Regions from separate parts of the Pseudomonas benzopyrenica genome, predicted to be linked through region 1. Evidence: predicted binding sites of a transcription regulator. Region 1 holds the regulator's gene; each other region holds the start of a gene.

The links. Region 1 encodes sigma-54, which starts transcription at its own class of promoters, with help from an activator protein. Its sites were predicted from a motif close to ANTGGCATNNANNTTGCTNT; they were not measured.
Region 2: flhA (flagellar biosynthesis protein FlhA) is a predicted target of sigma-54. The motif match lies at 4,792-4,811, and genes of this name have one in related genera.
Region 3: V6W80_RS19395 (pilin) is a predicted target of sigma-54. The motif match lies at 3,031-3,050, and genes of this name have one in related genera.

Annotation. Positions count from the first base shown of each region.
Region 1 covers NZ_CP145723.1:1,318,179-1,325,530, forward strand. Annotated here, with positions in the region: gene V6W80_RS06035 (superoxide dismutase) at 1-539, shown strand, start outside; gene V6W80_RS06040 (HPr family phosphocarrier protein) at 610-882, opposite strand; gene rapZ (RNase adapter RapZ) at 914-1,768, opposite strand; gene ptsN (PTS IIA-like nitrogen regulatory protein PtsN) at 1,770-2,234, opposite strand; gene hpf (ribosome hibernation-promoting factor, HPF/YfiA family) at 2,252-2,560, opposite strand; gene V6W80_RS06060 (RNA polymerase factor sigma-54) at 2,652-4,151, opposite strand; gene lptB (LPS export ABC transporter ATP-binding protein) at 4,254-4,982, opposite strand; gene lptA (lipopolysaccharide transport periplasmic protein LptA) at 4,979-5,521, opposite strand; gene lptC (LPS export ABC transporter periplasmic protein LptC) at 5,508-6,080, opposite strand; gene V6W80_RS06080 (KpsF/GutQ family sugar-phosphate isomerase) at 6,162-7,136, opposite strand; gene V6W80_RS06085 (ATP-binding cassette domain-containing protein) at 7,341-7,352, shown strand, end outside.
Region 2 covers NZ_CP145723.1:3,342,000-3,349,351, forward strand. Annotated here, with positions in the region: gene fliA (RNA polymerase sigma factor FliA) at 1-346, opposite strand, end outside; gene fleN (flagellar synthesis regulator FleN) at 343-1,173, opposite strand; gene flhF (flagellar biosynthesis protein FlhF) at 1,266-2,594, opposite strand; gene flhA (flagellar biosynthesis protein FlhA) at 2,605-4,704, opposite strand; gene sodC (superoxide dismutase family protein) at 4,957-5,484, shown strand; gene flhB (flagellar biosynthesis protein FlhB) at 5,477-6,625, opposite strand; gene fliR (flagellar biosynthetic protein FliR) at 6,638-7,352, opposite strand, start outside.
Region 3 covers NZ_CP145723.1:4,077,453-4,084,804, reverse strand. Annotated here, with positions in the region: gene V6W80_RS19410 (hypothetical protein) at 1-30, shown strand, start outside; gene V6W80_RS19405 (hypothetical protein) at 908-1,909, shown strand; gene V6W80_RS19400 (SDR family oxidoreductase) at 1,851-2,234, shown strand; gene V6W80_RS19395 (pilin) at 2,518-2,985, opposite strand; gene pilB (type IV-A pilus assembly ATPase PilB) at 3,198-4,892, shown strand; gene V6W80_RS19385 (type II secretion system F family protein) at 5,103-6,320, shown strand; gene V6W80_RS19380 (prepilin peptidase) at 6,320-7,192, shown strand; gene coaE (dephospho-CoA kinase) at 7,189-7,352, shown strand, end outside.

The DNA.
Region 1 (7,352 bases):
TCCACCATACCAAGCATCACCAGACCTACATCAACAACCTGAACGCGGCGCTGGAAGGCACCGAGTTCGCCAACCTGTCGGCCGAAGACGTGGTTCGTCAACTGGACAAGCTGCCCCAGGACAAGCGCGGCGCCGTGCAGAACAACGGTGGCGGCCATGCCAACCACAGCCTGTTTTGGACCGTGATGGCCCCCAACGCCGGCGGCAAGCCCGAAGGCGCCCTGGCCGAGGCCATCGAGTCCCAGCTGGGCGGCTTCGATGCCTTCAAGGAAGCCTTCACCAAGGCGGCCCTGACTCGCTTCGGCAGCGGCTGGGCCTGGCTGAGCGTCACCCCCGAGAAGAAGCTGGTGGTCGAGAGCACCGGCAACCAGGACAGCCCGCTGATGACTGGCAATACCCCGATCCTCGGCCTGGACGTCTGGGAGCACGCCTACTACCTGCGCTACCAGAACCGTCGTCCCGACTACATCGGCGCCTTCTTCAACGTCATCAACTGGCCGGAAGTGTCCCGTCGCTACGAAGCGGCGCTGAACGCCTGAGTTGACGCCCCATGAAAAAGCCGCCCTCGGGCGGCTTTTTTTATGGGATGCGGCTGGAGCAGGGTGCTTATCACTCACCCTCGTCGAAGTAATTGTTGATCAGCTCGATCAGGGCGCGCATGGCCTCGTCGCTCTGTTCACCTTCGGTTTCCAGTTGCAGCACCGTGCCCTTGCCGGCGGCCAGCATCATGACCGCCATGATGCTCTTGCCATCGACCGGCGACTCGCCACTACGGCCGACGCGAACGCTGGCGGGATAGCGGCCAGCCACGCCGACGAACTTGGCGGCGGCACGGGCGTGCAGACCCAGCTTGTTGATGATGGTGATCTGTTGGGCAGGCATTGAGTCTGTCCTTGTCGAAACGAAACGGGCGTCAGAGATCGCGGTGACGAATCTGGACGTTCTTGAGCAGGTCTTTGAGTTCGCGACCCAGGCGATCGGCCAGATAGACCGAACGGTGATGACCACCGGTACAGCCGATGGCCACGGTCACATAGGACCTGTTGTTGGCGGCGAAACGCGGCAGCCACTTCACCAGGTAATCGCGGATGTCATTGTACAGGGTCTCTACCTCGGGCTGTTGCTCGAGATACTCCCGCACCGGGGCGTCCAGTCCGGAAAAATCGCGCAGGTCCGGTTTCCAATAGGGATTGGGCAGGAAGCGCACGTCGAAGACCATGTCGGCATCCACCGGCAGGCCGCGCTTGAAGCCAAAGGACTCGACCAGGTAGGCGGTACCCGGCTCCGGCGCGTTCAGCAGGCGCAATTTGAGGATGTCGCGCAGCTGATAGAGATTCAGGTGAGTGGTGTCGATCTTCAGGTCGGACAGATCGGCGATGGGCGACAGCAGCACCTGTTCGTCGTGAATGGCCTCGGCCAGGGATCTTTCCTGGTTGGACAGCGGATGCCGGCGGCGCGTCTCGGAAAAGCGCTTGAGCAGCGTCTGGTCATCGGCATCCAGATAGAGGATGTCACAGCGGATGTTGCGGCTGCGTACCTGTTCGAGCAATTCGGGAAAGCGCTGCAACTGGCTGGGCAGGTTGCGTGCATCGATGGACAGGGCGACCTTGGGCTGGGGCCGCTCCATGTCGGTCAGGGCGTGCTGGGCCAGCTCGGGTAGCAGACTGGCCGGCAGGTTGTCGATGCAATAGAAGCCATTGTCCTCAAGCACGTTGAGCGCCGTACTCTTGCCCGACCCGGAACGTCCGCTCACGATGATGAGGTGCATGTCAGTGTCCGCTCTGGGCCTCGACGACGATCTGATAGAGCGCCTGGCTGTCCTTGGCCTTGCGCAGTCGGTCGCGGATGTCGGCGCGATCCAGGATGCCGGCGATCTGGCGTAGCAGGGTGAGGTGTTGTTCGGTGGCCGCTTCCGGGACCAGCAGGACGAATACCAGGTCTACCGGGGCGCCGTCCAGGGAATCGAAGTCCACCGGCTGCTGCAGGTGGAAGAGCACGCACAGCGGTTGCTGCAGACCCGCCAGGCGGCAGTGGGGAATGGCGATGCCATTGCCGAAACCAGTGGAGCCCAGGCGTTCGCGCGCCATCAGGCATTCATGGATGTGCGCCGCATCATGGCCGGGCAGTTCCTGCGCGGCCAGCTCGGCGATGCGTTCCAGTACGGCGGCTTTGCTGCCACCCGGCGCACCCGTCTGGGTACGGCCGGGGGTCAGGATGTTTTCGAGTTTGATCATAAAGCGGCGATCGAACCTCAGCGGACGCCAATGCCCTGCTGGCGTTCGATCGATTTTTCCTTGTGTTTAATCAGTTGGCGGTCGAGCTTGTCGGCCAGGAGATCTATGGCGGCATACATGTCGTCGTGCTCGGCGTTGGCGACCACCGCAGCGCCGGAGACGTGCAGGGTGGCTTCGGCCTTTTGCTTGAGCTTGTCCACTTCCAGGATGACCTGGACGTTGGTGATGCGATCGAAGTGCCGTTCGAGGCGGGCGAGTTTCTCGCCGATGTAGTCACGCAGGGCTTCTGTCACTTCAAGCTGATGGCCACTGATGTTGACTTGCATACCGCTTCTCCTTATTGCCGGGCTGCGATCGGCGAAGCTGCTCGCCGACATGACACGGGTCGATCGAGGCACGGTCACACATCAGGACGCGTCAGAGGAGACGCTTGCGTTCGCTGGACGGAGCGATACCCAGGGATTCCCGATACTTAGCCACCGTGCGACGAGCGACTTGTATACCTTGCGATTCCAGTAAACCAGCGATCTTGCTGTCACTCAACGGCTTTTTCGCGTTTTCCGCCGCCACCAATTTCTTGATGATCGCGCGGATCGCGGTGGAGGAGCATTCGCCGCCCTCGGCGGTGCTGACGTGGCTGGAGAAGAAGTACTTGAGTTCGTAGATGCCACGCGGGGTGTGCATGAATTTCTGGGTGGTCACCCGGGAGATGGTCGACTCGTGCATGCCCACCGCCTCGGCGATGTCGTGCAGGACCAACGGCTTCATGGCCTCTTCGCCATATTCGAGAAAACCCCGCTGGTGCTCGACGATCTGGGTCGCCACCTTCATCAGGGTCTCGTTGCGGCTCTGCAGGCTCTTGATGAACCAGCGCGCTTCCTGGAGCTGGTTGCGCATGTAGGTGTTGTCGGCGCTGCTGTCGGCGCGTTTGACGAAACCGGCGTACTGGGGATTGACCCGCAGGCGCGGTACGGCTTCCTGATTGAGCTCCACCAGCCAACGCTCGTTGTGCTTGCGCACGATGACGTCCGGCACCACGTATTCGGCTTCGCCGGATTCGATCTGCGAGCCGGGACGCGGGTGCAAGGTCTGGATCAGCTCGATTATCGGCTTGAGCTCGTCTTCCTTGATCTTCATGCGCCGCATCAACTGCGCATAGTCACGGCTGCCTAGCAGATCCAGGTAGTCGCCAACCAGGCGCTTGGCTTCGCCGAGCAGGGGCAGGGTGGCGGGCAGCTGGGCCAGCTGGATCAGCAGGCATTCGCGCAGGTTGCGCGCGGCGACGCCGGCGGGCTCGAATTGCTGGACGCGTCTGAGCACCACCTCGACCTCGTCGAGATCGACTTCCAGCTCGGGATCGAGGGAAGCATGGATGTCTTCCAGGCTTTCCTGCAGATAGCCGTCGGTGTCGATGCCGTCGATGATCGCCAGGGCGATCAGGCGGTCGAGATCCGACATAGGCGCCAGGTTCAGCTGCCAGAGCAGGTGGGTCTGCAGGCTCTCGCCGGCGGAGGTACGGGTGGTAAAGTCCCACTCGTCGTCGTCGTTGCTGGGCAGGCTGCTGGCGCTGGTCTGGTAGATGTCTTCCCAGGCGGTATCGACCGGCAGCTCGCTGTCGCTGGGGATGCGCTCGCTCCACTCGGATTCGTCGGCCATCTCGTTGGTGGCGACCGAGGTTTCCTTGAAGGTGGTTTCCATGGTGCCGGAGCCTGAGCTCTCATCGCCTTCGCCCGCGGCTTCGCTCTGGTCGAAGTCTTCGCCTTCTTCCTGGCGTTCCAGCATCGGATTGGATTCCAGGGCTTCCTGGATCTCCTGCTGCAAGTCGAGCGTCGAGAGCTGGAGCAGACGTATGGCTTGTTGCAGCTGCGGCGTCATCGTCAGCTGCTGGCCCATCTTGAGGACTAGCGATGGTTTCATGGCTGCGGAAATACACCTTGTCTACCGACGCGAACAGCGCCACCGAACCTCGCGAACCCTGCGAGCGTTAGCAAATTATATGCCTTGTTTCCCCGGGTTTGCCTAGAGGCGGAATTCGTGGCCCAGATAGACTTCCTTCACCAGGTCATTGGCGAGGACTTCTTCGGCGGTACCCTCGGCGATGAGCTGGCCATCGTTGACGATGTAAGCCGTTTCGCAGATGGTCAGGGTTTCCCGCACGTTGTGGTCGGTGATGAGCACACCGATACCCTTGGCCTTGAGGTGGCGGATGATCTGCTTGATGTCACCCACCGAGATGGGGTCCACACCGGCGAAGGGTTCGTCCAGCAGGATGAACTTGGGCGCGGTGGCCAGGGCGCGGGCGATCTCGACACGGCGACGCTCGCCACCCGACAGGCTCATGCCGCGGTTGTCGCGGATATGAGTGATGTGGAATTCCTGCAACAGGCTTTCCAGCTCGCGCAGACGGCCGGCCTTGTCCAGGTCCTTGCGGGTTTCCAGGATGCCGAGGATGTTGTCGGCCACGGTCAGCTTGCGAAAGATCGAGGCTTCCTGCGGCAGGTAACCGATCCCGGCGCGGGCACGACCGTGCATGGGCAGGGCGGTGACGTCCTGATCGTCGATCAGCACGCGGCCCTGATCGGCCTTGACCAGGCCGACGATCATGTAGAAGCAAGTGGTCTTGCCGGCGCCGTTCGGACCGAGCAGGCCGACGATCTGACCGCTGTCGATGCTGACGCTGACGTCGCGAACGACCTGACGACCCTTGTAGCTCTTGGCCAGATGCTGGGCTTTGAGCGTAACCGTCATTGTCCCTGCCCCGACTGCTGCTGATCCTTGGGCTGGATGACCATGTCGATCCTCGGCCGCGGCGTGGTGACCTTGCTGCCATTGGCGCGACCGGCGTTGACGATCTGGCGCTGAGTGTCGTAGACGATCTTCTCGCCTTCGAAGGTGTTGCCCTGTTGGACCACCTTGGCCTGGTCGATCAGGATGATGCGATTTTCCTGGGCGAAATACTGGATGGTCAGACCGTAGGCCTTGACGATGTCCTTGTCCGCCGAAGGCTTCTGCTCGTAGTAGGCCGGCTTGCCCACTGCGGTGGCGACCTTGATGTTGCCCTGGTTGTCCTGGGTCAGGGTCACCGTATTGCCGGTGATCTTCATGCTGCCCTGGGTGATGACCACGTCTCCGCGGTACACGGCCACGCCCTGCTTGTCGTCGAGCTCGGCGCTGTCGGCCTGCACGCGGATCGGCTGGGTGCGATCGGTCGGCAGGGCCCAAGCCGCGGCACTGCCAAGGGTGGCGCCGAGGGTGAACAGGAAGGGGAGGGTTTTAACGAACCTCATGCTGGCCTCTTACGTTGGACAGCAGGAGCATTCTGCCGTCTTCTAGATACGCTTTCATGCCATTGGCCGTGGTCACCCCATTGGCGGCCTCGATTCTAACGGCTTGCTCGGTTTGCGCATATTGTTTGTCAGGAAAGACGGTCATGCGGGTGGTGGTCAACACCACTGGGCGGCCTTTCTCATCGGTACGCTCGACGCGCACGTCATCGATCAGCTCCGCCTGACTGCCACCGGGGGCGACCTCGGCGCGGGCACTGCGAATGTGCCAGGGATAGTCGGTACCGCGAAAGGCCAGCATGTCGGGGCGGGTCACCAGGGTGACGTCGGTCGCCTTGACGTGTTCGCTGCGCTCGGCCTTGAGTTCGTACTGGATCTTGCCGTCCAGACGATACTGGATCGTCCGGGTATTGAGGGCGTAGCCGTCGATGGCGCTGTCTTGCGGGGTCGACGAGGCCGGAGCATCGACGAAGCGCTGCGGCAGGATGTTCCAGTAGCCGATCGCGATGAGCGCGGCGGCGATCAGGACCAACAGCACGGGGCGGCGCAAGCTGCGAAACATGAGGGTACCTGTGGTGGGCCGCACCAGGGCGGCGGGTTGAACACGAGAGTGCGGCGTATTAGTCGGGCAGTATAACCCGGCCTACAGCACCCCGGCGCGTAGCAGGTCACCCATGTTGAGGGCACCGATCGGGCGCCGCTCGTCATCGATCACCACCAGCGCGTTGATCTTGTGCTCCTCCATGATCTTCAACGCCTCGGCCGCGAGCATCGGCGCCCTGGCGGTTCGACCACCACGGGTCATCACGGTTGCGATGGGCGTGGTGCGCACATCGATGCCGCGATCCAGGGCACGACGCAGATCGCCGTCGGTGAAGATGCCGGCGAGACGGCCATCGGCGGCGAGCACGCTGGTCATGCCCAGCCCCTTGCGCGACATCTCCAGCAAGGCATCGGACACCAGGGTGTCTTCGCCGACCTGCGGCAGGTCGGCGCCGGCATGCATGACGTTTTCCACCTTGAGCAGCAGGCGCCGGCCCAGGGCACCGCCCGGGTGGGAAAAGGCGAAGTCCTCGGCGGTGAAGCCGCGGGCCTCGAGCAGGGCGATGGCCAGGGCATCGCCCAGCACCAGGGCGACGGTGGTGGAGGAGGTGGGTGCCAGATTGAGCGGGCAGGCCTCGGTGGCGACGCTGGTGTCCAGGTTGACGTCCGCGGCCTTGGCCAGCGGCGAGGCGGGATTGCCGGCAAAGCTGATCAAAGGGACGCCTAGGCGCTTGATCAGCGGCAGCAGGGTCAGGATCTCACTGGAGGTGCCCGACTGGGAGATGGCGATGATGACGTCATCGCGGGTGATCATGCCCATGTCGCCATGGCTGGCTTCGGCCGGATGCACGAAGAAGGCCGGGCTGCCGGTGCTGGCCAGGGTCGCGGCGATCTTGTTGCCGACATGCCCGGATTTGCCCATGCCCAGGACCACGATACGCCCACGGCAGGCGAGCAGGTGGCGACAGGCGGCGGCAAAGCTTGCGTCGATGCGTTCGCCCAGGGCGGCCACGGCCACTCGCTCTACATCTATGGTGCGCTTGGCGGAAGCGATGAAATCTATTGAGTCGGGCATGGGTCAGAAGGCAGGTGACGGGACAATCGGAAATTATATGCGCAAAGCCGCGACACACAGCAACGCCGCCTGCAGCTTGGAAGTCTCATCGGCAACGAATGCTATAGTGCCGCCCTTTTGCCGGGGCCGCCGCACACGAGCATCGCGTGCCCTGAAGCGGCGGAGCGGCGTCTCCCTGCACAGAGTTGAACGTTAGGAGTCTTGATGACCGTCGAT
Region 2 (7,352 bases), 2.0 Mb from region 1:
GCGCTTCCACTGCACGAATGGCGTCGGTGACCATGCGCGTGTTGCGATGCACCGAGCGCGGCGCCCAGTCACCCTTGCGCACCTCGTCGAGCATGGCGCCGCGGATGCGGATGCCGGCGTAGGTCTCGAAGCTGGCGCCCTTGCCGGCGTCATATTTGCGTGAGGCCTCCAGCAGCCCAATCATGCCAGCCTGCATCAGGTCTTCGACCTGCACGCTGGCCGGCAGACGCGCCAGGAGGTGGTAGGCGATGCGTTTCACCAACGGCGCATAGCGGTTGATGAGTTGCTCCTGCTGGGTACGTTCCGAGGTTTTGCTGTACATGCGAAGCCCGCTGGATGCTGTCATGCGTGGGTACCGATGGCTGGTTGCACAAGGCGCTCGACAAAGAACTCGAGATGGCCGCGCGGATTGGCAGGCAGCGGCCAGCCATCGACTTTCTGGGCCACCGCACGAAAGGCCAGCGAGGCCTTGGCACGCGGAAAGGCTTCAAACACGGGGCGCTGCTTCTGCACGGCTTTGCGCACCGCCTCATCGAACGGAATGGCGCCCACGTATTGCAGGGCGACATCCAGGAATCTGTCGGTCACCTTGGTCAGCTTAGCAAAGAGATTGCGACCTTCCTGGGGCGTCAGCGCCATGTTCGCCAGAACCCGGAACCGGGTGACGCCATGGTCGCGATTGAGCAGCTTGATCAGGGCGTAGGCGTCGGTGATGGAGGTGGGTTCGTCGCACACCACCACCAGGACTTCCTGGGCGGCGCGAACGAAGCTGACCACCTGATCGCCGATGCCGGCAGCGGTATCGACGATGAGCACGTCGAGGTTCTCGCTAATGTCGCTGAAGGCCTGGATCAGGCCCGCGTGCTGGGCCGGCGTCAGATTGACCATCGCCTGGGTGCCCGAGGCCGCCGGGACGATGCGGATGCCGCCCGGGCCGTGCAGCAGCACGTCGCGCAGCTCGCACTCGCCGGAGATGACGTCGGCCAGGGTGCGCTTGGGCGACAGGCCGAGCAGAACGTCGATGTTGGCAAGGCCCAGGTCGGCGTCGAGCAGCATGACGCGCCGCCCGATATCGGCCAGGGCCAAGGCCAGGTTGACCGACACGTTGGTCTTGCCGACACCGCCTTTACCGCCCGTGACCGCTATGACTTGGACGGGATGCATGCTACCCATTGCCTGATACCTTTGATTGAAATCCGTCACACTTTAGACCAAGTGCATTTGGCGTGCCCAGGCATGCGATGCACCACTACCGTTCGTCTGCGCTAACCGGCGCGGCGGGCATTGCTCTGATACAGGCCGGCCAGCATGCCAGCCATGGTTTCTTCGCTCGGCTCCTCGGGTGCCTGCAGGCTCACGGCGCGGCTTACCAACTGGTGGCTGCGCGCCGGATGCAGGTCGTCCGGGATGCGCGGGCCGTCGGCGATGTAGGCCACCGGCAGGCGCTGGCTGATGGCCAGGCCCAGGGCTTCGCCGAGGCTGGCGGCTTCGTCCAGCTTGGTCAGCACGCAGCCGCTCAGGCCGCAGCGCCGATAGCTGTGGTAGGCCGCCTTGAGCACCTGGCTCTGGCTGGTGACGCCCAGCACCAGGTAGTTGCGAATCTTCAGCTGGCGGTTGGCCAGGGCTTCGAGCTGCGCCTTGAGCGCCGGATCGTTGGCGGGCATGCCCGCGGTGTCGATCAGCACCAGGCGCTTGCGCGCCAGGGGGGCCAGGGCCTGTGCCAGGGACTGGCCCGGATCGACCAGGGTTACCGGTACGTCGAGGATGCGGCCCAGGGTCTTGATCTGCTCCTGGGCACCGATGCGGAAGCTGTCCATGCTGACCAGCGCCAGGCTCTGGGGGCCGTACTTGAGCACGTAATTGGCGGCGAGCTTGGCCAGGGTGGTGGTCTTGCCCATGCCGGCCGGACCGACGAAGGCGACGACACCGCCCTCCTCCAGGATCTTGGCGTCGGTGGTCTTGGCCAGCTGGGCGAAGTTGGCCAGCAGCATGCGCCAGGCATGGCGCGGATCCTGGATCTTGGCCACGCTGTCGAGCAGGTGCCGGGCCAGATCGGCCGGCAGGCCCATGCGCTGCAGGCGACGCCAGAGGCCAGCTTGCTGCGGACGGGTGGACTGCACCTGGGTCCAGGCCATGGAGCCGAGCTGGACTTCCAGCAGTTCACGCAGGCCGCTGAGCTCGCTGCGCATGGCTTCCAGGGCACGCCGGTCTTCCGGCGCGGCACTGGCGGCAGGCGCGGCGGCGGCCGGCTGGGGGGCGCGCGGCGGCGCGATCACCGGCTCGCGACGGCTGTCGGCGGCGCTGATGGCGCCGAGCAACTGCTTGTCCTTCGGCGCGGCCGAGGGGACGCCCGGCGCACGGATACTGAGGTCGGCATGGGCCTGGGCGATCTTCGCATGGGTCTTGCGCAACTCCGCCTGCAGCTCCGCGTTGGGCGCGGCCGGTGCCGGAGCCTGGTAGTCCAGCGCCGCGGTCAGCTCGACCCCGCCGGCGACCCGGCGGTTGCTGAGGATGGCAGCGTCCGGGCCCAGCTCGTCGCGTACCAGCTTCATGGCTTGACGCATATCGGCGGCGAAGAAACGTTTGACTTGCATGATCTAGACCTCAGCCATTCTGGCCAACGGTAGCGACGATGGTGACCTGCTTGTTGTCCGGAATTTCCTGGTAGGCCAGCACACTCATGTTCGGTGCCGCCATCCGGGCGAAGCGGGACATCATCCCGCGGATCGCACCGGCTACCAGCAGCACCACTGGCTTACCCATCATTTCCTGACGCTGCGCCGCCTCGACGAGGGAACGCTGCAGTTTTTCGGCCATGCCAGGTTCGAGGAACATGCCGTCCTCGGCGCCTTGACCGGCCTTCTGCATACTACTTAGCAACATCTGTTCCAACCTTGGCTCAAGGGTGATAACAGGCAGCTCAGGCTCCATTCCTACGATGTTCTGGACGATTGCGCGGGACAGCGCGACGCGCACGGCACCGGCGATGGCGGCGGGATCTTGACTCCGCGGCCCGACATTGGCGATGGCTTCGGCGATGGTACGGATGTCACGGACCGGTACCTGCTCCTGCAACAGCTGCTGGAGGATCTTGAGCAGGGTCGACAGGGAGACGATGCCGGGCACCAGTTCTTCGGCCAGCTTGGGCGAGCTCTTGGCCAGCACCTGCAGCAATTGCTGGACTTCCTCGTGGCCGATCAGCTCGTGGGCGTGCTTGAAGAGCACCTGGTTGAGGTGGGTGGCGACCACGGTACTGGCGTCGACCACGGTGTAACCGAGGGACTGGGCCTGGTCGCGCTGGGTGACGTCGATCCAGACGGCCTCCAGACCGAATGCCGGATCCTTGGCGGCGACGCCATTGAGGGTGCCATAGACCTGGCCGGGGTTGATGGCCAGCTCGCGATCGGGATAGATCTCGGCTTCGGCCACGCTCACCCCCATAAGAGTCAGACGATAGGCGTTGGGCAGCAGGTCCAGGTTGTCGCGGATGTGCACCGAAGGCATGAGGAAACCGAGGTCCTGGGACAGCTTCTTGCGCACGCCCTTGATCCGCGCCAGCAGCTGGCCACCCTGGTTGCGATCGACCATGGGGATCAGGCGGTAGCCGACTTCCAGACCGACCATGTCCACCGGGGTCACGTCGTCCCAGCCCAGCTCCTTGGCCTCGGCCGGGCGCTGCACGGGGGCCAGGTCCTGTTGCTTCTTGGCTTCGACCTCGGCGGTCTGCTTGGCCTGACGCTGGCGCTTGTGGATCAGCCAGGCACCGGCGGCGGCGGCGCCGCCCAGGCCGAGGAACGGCAGGTGCGGCATGCCCGGAACCAGGCCCATGGCGATGATGATGAAGGCTGAGACCGCCAGCGCCTTGGGCGAGGCGAACATCTGACGATTGACCTGCTGGCCCATGTCTTCCGACGAGGACACCCGGGTCACCATGATGGCGGCAGCGACCGACAGCAGCAGCGAGGGAACCTGGGCGACCAGACCGTCACCGATGGTCAGCAGGGCGTAGATGCGCGCCGCTTCGCCGAACGGCAGACCGTGCTGGGCCATGCCGATGGCCATGCCGCCGATGAGGTTGATGAAGAGGATCAGCAGGCCGGCGACGGCGTCACCGCGGACGAACTTGCTGGCACCGTCCATGGAGCCGTAGAAGTCGGCTTCCTGGCCCACTTCGGTCCGGCGCTTCTTGGCTTCGGCCTGGTCGATGATGCCGGCGTTGAGGTCGGCGTCGATGGCCATCTGCTTGCCGGGCATGGCGTCGAGGGTGAAGCGCGCCGACACCTCGGAGATGCGGCCGGCACCCTTGGTCACCACCACGAAGTTGATGATCATGAGGATGGCGAACACCACCGCACCGACCACGTAGTTACCGCCGACCACCACCTCGCCGAAGGCCTGGATGACCTTGCCCGCGGCGTCGTGGCCGTCCTGGCCATGCAGCAGCACCACGCGGCTCGAGGCCACGTTCAGCGCCAGGCGCAGCAGGGTCGAAACCAGCAGAATGGTCGGGAAGACCGCGAAATCCAGCGGCCGTAGGGCATAGACGCTGACGAGCAGGACCACGATCGACAGGGCGATGTTGAAGGTGAACAGCACGTCCAGCAGGAACGGCGGCATCGGCAGGGTCATCATGGCGAGCATCGCCAAGACGGCCAGCGGCACGCCCAGGTTGCCGCGCGCCAGACCACGCATGTTGCCCATCATCAGGGATTTGTCGACTTTCACACCCATTCCTCGCTTGCCGGTGCCGGCGTCACGGAAAGTTGACGCAGCGCACTGTTCGCAGGGGCTTGAGCAAGCTCCGGGCCAACTGCTCAAGACCTTGAATCAGCGAGGTTTTCCCGGGGGTGATACAGGACTGGTTACGGATCGCCTGAGCCGCTGGCTGAACCGCGGGCACAGGCCATGAGTCTGTCTAGGGACCCGCGCTAGCGCGCCTATCCGAGGAACATCACCATGAAAATCTGGACCGCGACGCTGTTGGCCACCTGCCTGGTCGGTACCGCCCAGGCGGCCGAATCCCTGACGATCCCGGTGAACAAGGTCACCACCGACGGTGTAGGCGAAAGCGTCGGCAGCGTGCAGGTGACCCGTTCCAAGTACGGTCTGGTCTTTACCCCCGACCTCAAGGGCCTGGAGCCCGGCATCCACGGCTTCCATGTCCATACCAAGCCCAACTGCGGCGCGGCCGAGGTGAACGGCACCCTGACCGCCGGGGGCGCCGCGGGCGGCCACCTGGATCCACGCAATACCGGCAAGCACAGCGCGCCCTGGTCGGACGACGGTCACCTGGGCGAATTGCCGGCGCTCTATGTGACCGCCGACGGCCAGGCCACCCAGCCGGTACTGGCGCCGCGGCTGAAACGTCTGGAAGAGATCAAGGGGCATGCGTTGATGGTGCATGCCGGTGGCGACAACTACTCCGACCAGCCCAAACCCCTGGGCGGTGGCGGCGCCCGTGTCGCCTGCGGCGTCATCAAGTAGGCGCCTTCCCCTCCTCATCCCGCCGCAAATCTGGCGGGATGGGCAGATCGGACAGCTTGGGCTTGCGCCCGCGCCCCGCACGGAACTGCCGGAGCTGATAGACATAGGCCAGGACCTGAGCCACGGCGACGTAGAGACCGGCCGGGATCTCCTGATCCACCTCGGTTGAGAAATACACCGCCCGCGCCAGTCCCGGCGACTCCAGCAGCGAGACCTGGTGCTCCTGGGCGATCTCGCGGATCTTCAGCGCGGTGAAGTCGCTGCCCTTGGCCACCAGTACGGGCGCCCCGCCCTTGGCCGCGTCGTACTTGAGCGCCACGGCGAAGTGGGTCGGGTTGGTGATGACCACATCGGCATTGGGTACCTCGGCCATCATCCGCCGCTGCGCCATCTCCCGCTGCATCTGGCGGATCTTGCCCTTGACCTCCGGCTTGCCCTCGCTGTCCTTGTACTCGTCCTTGATCTCCTGCTTGGTCATCATCAGCTTCTTGCGATTGCTGAAGATCTGAAAGGGTACGTCCACGGCGGCGATGATCAGCAATCCCAGGGCCAGCAGCAGGGTGGCATGCCCCACCACCTGCATGCTGTGCAGCAGCGCCTGCTCGGTCGGCAGCTTGGCGATCTGCAACAGCGCCGTGCGCTCGCTCATCAGCACCAGTACCGACACGCCGAGGATGATGAAGAACTTGCCCAGGGCCTTGAGCAATTCCACCAGGGAATTCTTGGAAAACATCCGGGCGATGCCGGACATGGGATTCATCCGGCTCGGCTTGGGCGCGAGCATCTTGCCGGAAAACAGGAAGCCGCCCAGGGCGATATGACCGATGATGGCGGCGATCACCACCAGGACGATCATCGGCAGCATCCCGATCATCGCCGCCTTGCCCGAGGCCAGCAGGAAGGTGCCCATGAAGCGCTCGTCCATGACCTCTTCGCGCCGCAGTGAGAAGTTGCTGCGCATCACCTCCAGCAGCTTGCCGCCCAGAAAGGCGCCATACATCAGCAGGCCGCCGACTCCCGAGAGCATGACCGCCACCGTACCGAGTTCGCGTGATCGCGGGAGCTGACCCTCCTCCCGGGAATCACGCTTGCGTTTCTCCGTGGGGTCTTCTGTGCGGTCTTCGCCATCGGATTCAGCCATGTGGCGTATCTCCTAGCGGGCTCGGGCGAGTTCGCGCAGCCATCGCAGCGCCTCGCTGGCGAGACTTTCATAATGAGAGAGGATATCGGCGGTACCGAGCCAGACAATGACCATGCCCAGCACCACGATCAGCGGCATGCCGACGGAAAAGATGTTCAGCTGCGGTGCGGCGCGGGTCATGATGCCGAAGGCGATATTGACCACCAGCAACGCGGTGATGGCCGGCAGCACCAGCAGGACGCCGGCGCCTAGGACCCAGCCCAGTCGTCCGGCGACCTGCCAGAAGTGCTCGACACTCAGGGTATCGCCCACCGGCAGGGTGACGAAGCTTTCCGCGAGGATCTCGAACACCACCAGATGACCGTTCATGGCCAGGAACAGCAGCGTCACCAGCATGGTGAAGAACTGCCCCATGACCGGGGCCGAGGCGCCGTTGACCGGATCGATCATGGACGCGAAGCTCAGGCCCGCCTGAGTGGAAATGATCTGCCCCGCCACCACGAAGACATGGAAGAACAGCTGCAGGCTGAACCCCATCACCGCGCCGATGAGGATCTGCTCGACGATCAATGGCAGCGCCTGGGGACTGATGGCGTCCACCTGAGGCATCGGTGGCAGGGTCGGTACCAGCACCAGGCTCAAGGCCAGAGCCAGGTACATCCGCACCCGCACCGGGACCAGGGTGGTGCCGATGATCGGCATGGTCATCAATAGCGCGGCGATGCGG
Region 3 (7,352 bases), 2.3 Mb from region 1:
TTGCAGGGCATGTTTGAAGACATACGGTAGGCGAGGGACTAGATTGCGTTGCGGCATTCCGGCCAAAAAAACTTACTCGCGCTTTGGGTGGTAGCGCTCGTCGATATCGTCACCATTGGTCGAGGAAGATTATTATTACAGTCAGTGAGGCTTGGAGGAAGTCTATTCAGGGCTAAACTAAACCAGCCATTCGGCCTGACCGTTTTGACAGAATAATACAGCCGCCTTCTTGTCGAAGCATTTGGCACTTGTTCAATTGCTAGTGTGGACTAGTGCGCCATCGACAAAATCTCCAGCTCCCTCCACCGGCTGCAGATAGGGCTTCATGGCGGTCTGTTTGCGATTATATCGGTAATATCGACGAGGGTTCTATTGTATCGCTATATCGCAACGGGTGGTATCGTAACAAGTTTTCAATGTCTGTACCCACTCGTAAAGCGTTTGCATGTTGAAGGCCCTATCAATTGATCAGTTTGCTCAATAGTAAAACATATTGGATTTTGTTGCCCTCAACCAAAGCTCACAAGATGACATTGGCAGCTGCAAAACCCTCAAGCCCGGCATGGGTGCCGCTTTCAGCAATAGCTTGATTGATCTCCTATGTGCTGAGTTGAGCGCCATTCGTTTTGCCTCTGAGAAAGCTCACTTCATTGCAGGGAAGGTCCCTGTGGCACTGAGCAGCATGCCTCCAGCAGGTAATAACTCTGGCGAATTTGTCAATGGAATAGATGCCTAAATTTCGCAGGATTTCTTTGTAAACCATTGTGCGGGGATGACGGTTGGCGTGCTCATAGGTATTCCAGGGCTCAGGGTGGATTTTAAGGAGAGTTTAAATATACTGAGCTGTATAGGGTTTCTGAGATTAAACGATTTTTTTGTATAATTCTCCTTTGGGTGGGTGTGGGTAATGAAAATTTGGGCATGTGCGAAGAAAAATGGCCAGTTTTTAAACCATGATGATGGTCGGTTCAAATTGTTTTTCATTTGGCAAGTTTTAAAGATAAAGCGTGAAGATCCGGATTTATACGATTCCCTAGTCTTTTTCAGTACGCACTCTAAAGCGCTAAAGAGGCGGCAGTTGATTCCGGTCAAGGGAGGCTGGTTTCGTTACAAGGAGATTGGGCCCAGAGGCGAGTGTGCCAATAGTCAAGACGGGCAGTCCCTTTCTCATGCCTTTGTAATTGCCGCATTGTCTCAACTTAAAACCATTAACTTTATTATTGGTGATCAAAAGATTTCTTTCACCTTTACGCGACTTGAGGCTGAGGAGGTCGAGCTGCGTTTCGGTAATGGCCGCTATTACATACCTGATCTCTATGGTGAATTTACTGATGATAACCTTTACTTTAAGAAGTGGGGAGGAAAGGTTGTGATCGAGGTTTGGGTGACGCATCAGTGTGAGCCTCGGAAGATAAAGGATTTCGAGAATCACGGTGTGCCTATTATTGAGGTTAGAGTGACTTCAGGGTTGCAAGTTGAAAAGTATATAAAGCCGGATGATCTTGAGGCGAGTCTGGAGTGCTCTTTTGCCCGTGTCAAAGAGATAGTCAGTGAGAAGGTTTATGCGAAAATAATATCTGATCCGGTCAGCCTTGCCTATCATCATGACGCAATGGTTGCAGAGAAATTCCGACTACATGAAATGCAAAGGGCTAAAGACGCAGAGATGGCGAACCTAAAAATGTCCATGTCGGCAACAGTTGCATCTTTGCGTGACGAGGTGACTAACAAACAATTGGCCCTGAATAGCAAAATCAGTGAGTGCCAAGGTGTGGTGAGAAAGCTCGAAAATGCTGAAAAGACCATTCAGGAAAAAATAAATGAGGCAAGAGTTTTACGTGAAGAGTTGAATGTTGAAAAAAGTAAAGGGGTATGGGAAAGATTATGTTTATCGCTGCGCAAGCGGTAGACAGCGTGTCTTCCGCTTCAGCAAGGTCTTCATCCCGCACCGGCCTCCAGGCGCCAGCATTATCAATACCGTTTCGGCGAATTCCTATGATCCCGGAGAAGAGCTGATCGACTACGCCTCGGCCAAGGTCGCCATCCTCAATCTTACCAAGGGCATGGCCAAGCAACAGACCAAGAAGGGCCTCCGCGTCAACGCCGTAGCACCGGGTCCGATATGGACACTGCTGCATGTGGCGGGTGGGCAACTGGAAGGACAGATGAAGGAATTTGGCCAGCATACGCCGTTGGGGCGTGCACTACAGCCTGCGGAGTTAGCGGGACTATAGGTGGCGCTGGCAGAAGAGGATGCGAGTTTTAGTACGGGGACGGTGGTAGGGGCGTTTGTGGGGAAGGGATGCTGTAATAATTCTTGTGCTAAAGCTAATAATTTGTGTTTGCTATATAAAGTCTTGGGTGTGATTCTGCATTACAAGCATCGCATTGTAAGTGCATGTTTATTGTTTATTGTTTAGCTGTAAACGGATTAATTTTGTTTTAGTGGTGGCTTTTAATTTTGCGTTGTTAGGCTGGTCAAAGGGCATTTGCATGAGTCAAATGCCCTTTGACTAGTTACTTGGCTACGGTTGTTACGCAGGAACCAGGTAGATACTTTTGAGGAATGGTTCCGCCGCACACCCAGTGGCCAATGGAATCGCCGGCTGAAATTGCATCAGTACCGCTAGCCCCTTTGTACGGAGTCAAAGTAAGTGTTTGACCGTTTACATCGCTATTTATATTTTGCGCTGTAACTGTAATAACTCCAGTGGTGGCAGCAGTGGAAATGGACTTGACGTACTTAGAAGTTTCCGTGCTTGATTCGCCGCATCCCCAAGTGTCTTTTGTTGCCGGTAGTGTAGTGGCTGTTTGCGTGACTTCAGTGATTGTAGTTCTGCAGGCGGAGGCTGCTAATATAACTTCGGAAACTTTTGCCTTTGCAGTATAGTTTTGATATGCAGGTAATGCTACCGCAGCCAAAATACCAATGATCGCGACCACGATCATCAGTTCAATCAAGGTAAAGCCTTTCTGAGCTTTCATTCCAAATCTCCGAGGTTGGGTCAGGCCAACGTGCCTGTCAGGACTTAAGCATAGGTCGTGCCAAGGAAAAGTGGCGACTGCAGCACGTTTTCTTCGCGATAGGTGTCAACAAAGGGGCAGGTGATGACAAAAAATGTCAGCTGTCTGGCGCCATTTTGCGGGCGCCTCGGTGGGTGCTATAACGCCTGCTGTAGCCAAGAGTAGGAAAGACAATGAACGAGATGGTTATGCTGTCAGGGCTGGCACGGCAGTTGGTTGATGCCCAACTGCTGGCAGAGGCGGCGGCCCAGCAGGCGGTGGTCAAGGCCAAGCAGGCCAAGGTGCCGCTGGTGACCTATCTCGTTCAGCAGCGGCTGGTGCAGAGCCGGCCGCTGGCGGAGTTGGCGGCCCAGGAGTTCGGCGTGCCCTTTCTCGATCTGGCGGCCATCGACAAGGAGCAACTGCCCAAGGACATCGTCAATGAAAAGCTGATGCAACAGCATCACTTCCTGCCCTTGAGCAAAAGGGGTAACAAGCTCTTCATTGCGCTTTCCGACCCGACCAATCAGCAGGCTATCAACGACGTATCCTTCGGCAGCAAACTGGCGGTCGAGGTAGTGCTGGTCGAAGATGACAAGCTGCACCAAGCCATAGAAAAGTACCTTGATGGCGGTACGGGCGGGCTCGACCTCGGCGACATCGATCTCGATGTGGATCTGGAAAGTGGCGAGCGCCCTCAGGAAGCCGTAGCCGGGACCGATGCCGACGATGCTCCGGTGGTGAAGTTCGTCAACAAGATGCTACTCGATGCCATCAAGAAGGGCTCGTCCGACCTGCATTTCGAGCCCTATGAAAAGATGTACCGGGTACGCTTTCGTACCGATGGCGTCCTGCACGAGGCGGCGCGGCCGCCCGTGCAGTTGGTGTCGCGGATATCGGCGCGGCTCAAGGTGATGTCCAATATGGATATCTCCGAGCGCCGCAAACCCCAGGATGGCCGGGTCAAGCTGAAGGTCTCCAAGACCAAGTCCATCGACTTCCGGGTCAATACCTTGCCCACCCTTTGGGGTGAGAAGATTGTGATGCGGATTCTGGACTCCTCAAGCGCCCAGATGGGGATCGATGCCCTGGGCTACGAGGATGTGCAGAAGGAGCTCTACCTGCAGGCGCTCAAGCAGCCGCAGGGGATGATCCTGGTGACCGGGCCGACCGGCTCGGGCAAGACGGTCTCCCTTTATACCGGCCTTAATATCCTCAATACCGAAGACATCAATATTTCCACTGCGGAAGACCCGGTGGAGATCAATCTGGAAGGCATCAATCAGGTCAATGTCAACCCGCGTCAGGGACTCGACTTCTCCCAGGCGCTACGAGCCTTCCTGCGTCAGGATCCCGACGTGATCATGGTCGGTGAGATCCGGGACCTGGAAACGGCGGAAATCGCCATCAAGGCAGCCCAGACCGGCCACATGGTGATGTCGACCCTGCACACCAACAGCGCGGCGGAAACCCTGACGCGTCTACGTAACATGGGGGTGCCCGCCTTCAACCTGGCGACCTCGGTCAACCTCATCATCGCCCAGCGCCTGGCGCGCAAACTGTGCAACAAGTGCAAGAAAGTCTATGAGGTGCCCCGTGAGGCCTTGTTGGCGGAAGGCTTCAAGGAAGAAGAGATCGGCAGCTTCACCCTGTACCAGCCTGTCGGCTGTGAAGACTGCAACGCCGGCTATCGCGGGCGCGTGGGTATCTATGAAGTGGTGAAGATCACCCCGGCGCTGCAGCAGATGATCATGGAGGAGGGCAACTCCATCGAAATCGCAGCGCGGATGCGCAAAGAGGGCTTCAATGATCTTCGGCGGTCGGGGTTGGTGAAGGCGATGCAGGGGATTACCAGTTTGGAAGAGATCAATCGGGTTACTAAGGATTAACGGCTTCCCTCACCCTAGCCCTCTCCCGTAGGGAGAGGGGACTAAATCGGAGCACCGGTTAATACCCGTGCCTAGGCCTTTGGCATCACGGGGTGCGTAGTACGTTGGCATTTGGCGCGATGCTTGCCTCCAAAGCCGCAACCTGCTCTGCACAGAGCATTCTTTTGACGGGCCTGCCACGGCGGGCCGAGCCTTTGACGAGTCGAGGCCATGGCCGATAAAGCTATCAAGATGGGCAGCTTCACCTGGGAGGGGACCGATCGCAAAGGGACCAAGGTGAAGGGCGAGATGACGGGCCTGAACCCTGCGTTGATCAAGGCGCAACTGCGCAAGCAGGGGATCAATCCGACCCGGGTGCGCAAGAAGTCGGTGTCGCTGTTCGGCAAGGGCAAGAAGATCAAGCCCATGGATATCGCCCTGTTCACCCGGCAGCTGGCGACCATGATGAGCGCGGGTGTGCCCCTGCTGCAGGCCTTCGACATCATTGGCGAAGGCTTCGACAATCCCAACATGCGCAAGATGGTGGACGACATCAAACAGGATGTCGCCGCGGGTAACAGCCTGGCCAACTCCCTGCGCAAGCAACCCCAATACTTCGACGATCTCTATTGCAACCTGGTGGACGCTGGCGAGCAATCCGGTGCCCTGGAGACCTTGCTGGATCGAGTGGCCACCTACAAGGAAAAGACCGAGGCGCTGAAAAAGAAGATCAAGAAGGCCATGACCTATCCGGCGGCAGTAGTGGTAGTCGCGGTGATCGTCTCGGCTATCCTGTTGATCAAGGTAGTGCCTCAGTTCCAGTCGGTGTTCGAGGGTTTCGGTGCTCAGTTGCCGGCGTTCACCCTTATGGTCATCGCCATTTCCGAGGTACTGCAGGAATGGTGGTTGCTGGTACTGGGCGGGCTCTTCGTACTGGCTTTCGTCCTGCGGCACTTCTATAAGAAATCGGAAAAGTTTCGCGACGCCACGGATCGTGGATTGCTGAAGATCCCGTTGATTGGCTCCATTCTCTATAAGTCGGCCATTGCCCGTTATGCTCGCACGCTGGCTACCACCTTCGCGGCCGGTGTGCCCCTGGTGGATGCTCTTGATTCGGTGGCGGGAGCAACCGGCAACGTGGTGTTCCGCAATGCCGTGGAGAAGATCAAGGGCGATGTTTCCACCGGTATGCAGCTCAACTTCTCCATGCGTACCACCGGGGTGTTCTCGTCCATGGCCATCCAGATGACGGCCATCGGCGAGGAGTCCGGTTCCCTGGACGAGATGCTGTCCAAGGTGGCGACCTTCTATGAAGACGAGGTCGACAACATGGTCGACAACCTCACCACCCTGATGGAGCCGATGATCATGGCGGTTCTGGGGGTCCTGGTGGGTGGTCTGATCATTGCCATGTACCTGCCCATCTTCCAGCTCGGCAACGTCGTCTAATGGTACTTCTGGAGTTCCTGGCTGGCGCGCCGCTGGCCGCGGCGCTGTGCGCGCTGGTCCTGGGGCTGCTGGTGGGCAGCTTTCTCAATGTGGTGGTCTATCGCCTGCCGGTGATGCTGAGACGCGATTGGCAGGCGGAGGCGCGTGAGGTGCTGGAGCTGCCGGCCGAGCCGGAAGGGGCGCCTTTCAACCTGGCGCGGCCTGGTTCCCGTTGCCCCCATTGCCAGCGCGCCGTGCGGCCTTGGGAAAACGTGCCGGTGTTGAGCTATCTGCTCTTGCGCGGTCGTTGCAAGGGCTGCCAGGCGACGATCAGCCTGCGCTATCCGCTGGTGGAGTTGGCCTGCGGACTGCTATCCGCCTGGGTGATCTGGCATCTAGGCGTCACCTGGCAGGGCGGGGCTTTCCTGCTGCTGACCTGGGTGCTGCTGGCGGCCAGTCTGATCGATGCCGATCATCAGCTGTTGCCGGACGTGATCGTCCTGCCGCTGTTGTGGCTGGGGTTGATCGCCAATCAGTTCGGGCTGTTCACCAACCTCGGCGATGCCGTCTGGGGGGCGGTGGCGGGCTATCTGAGTCTGTGGCTGGTGTTCCAGCTGTTCCGCCTGGTGACCGGCAAGGAAGGCATGGGCTATGGCGACTTCAAACTGCTGGCCCTGCTCGGCGCCTGGGGCGGTTGGCAGATCCTGCCGCTCACCATCCTGCTGTCGTCGCTGGTGGGCGCCATCCTGGGCGTTATCACCCTGCGTCTGCGAAGGGCGGAAACCAGCACGCCCTTGCCCTTCGGTCCCTATCTGGCCGTGGCGGGGTGGATTGCCTTGCTCTGGGGTGATCAAATAACCGGCCTGTACCTGAATTTCGCCGGATTCCGATGACTTCTGCCTGGACCCTCGGCCTGACCGGGGGCATCGGCAGTGGCAAGAGCGCCGCTGCCGAACATTTCGCCCGCCTGGGTATCACCTGTGTCGACGCCGATCAGGCCGCCCGTTGGGTGGTCGAGCCGGGACGACCGGCGCTGGCCGAGATCGCCGGGCA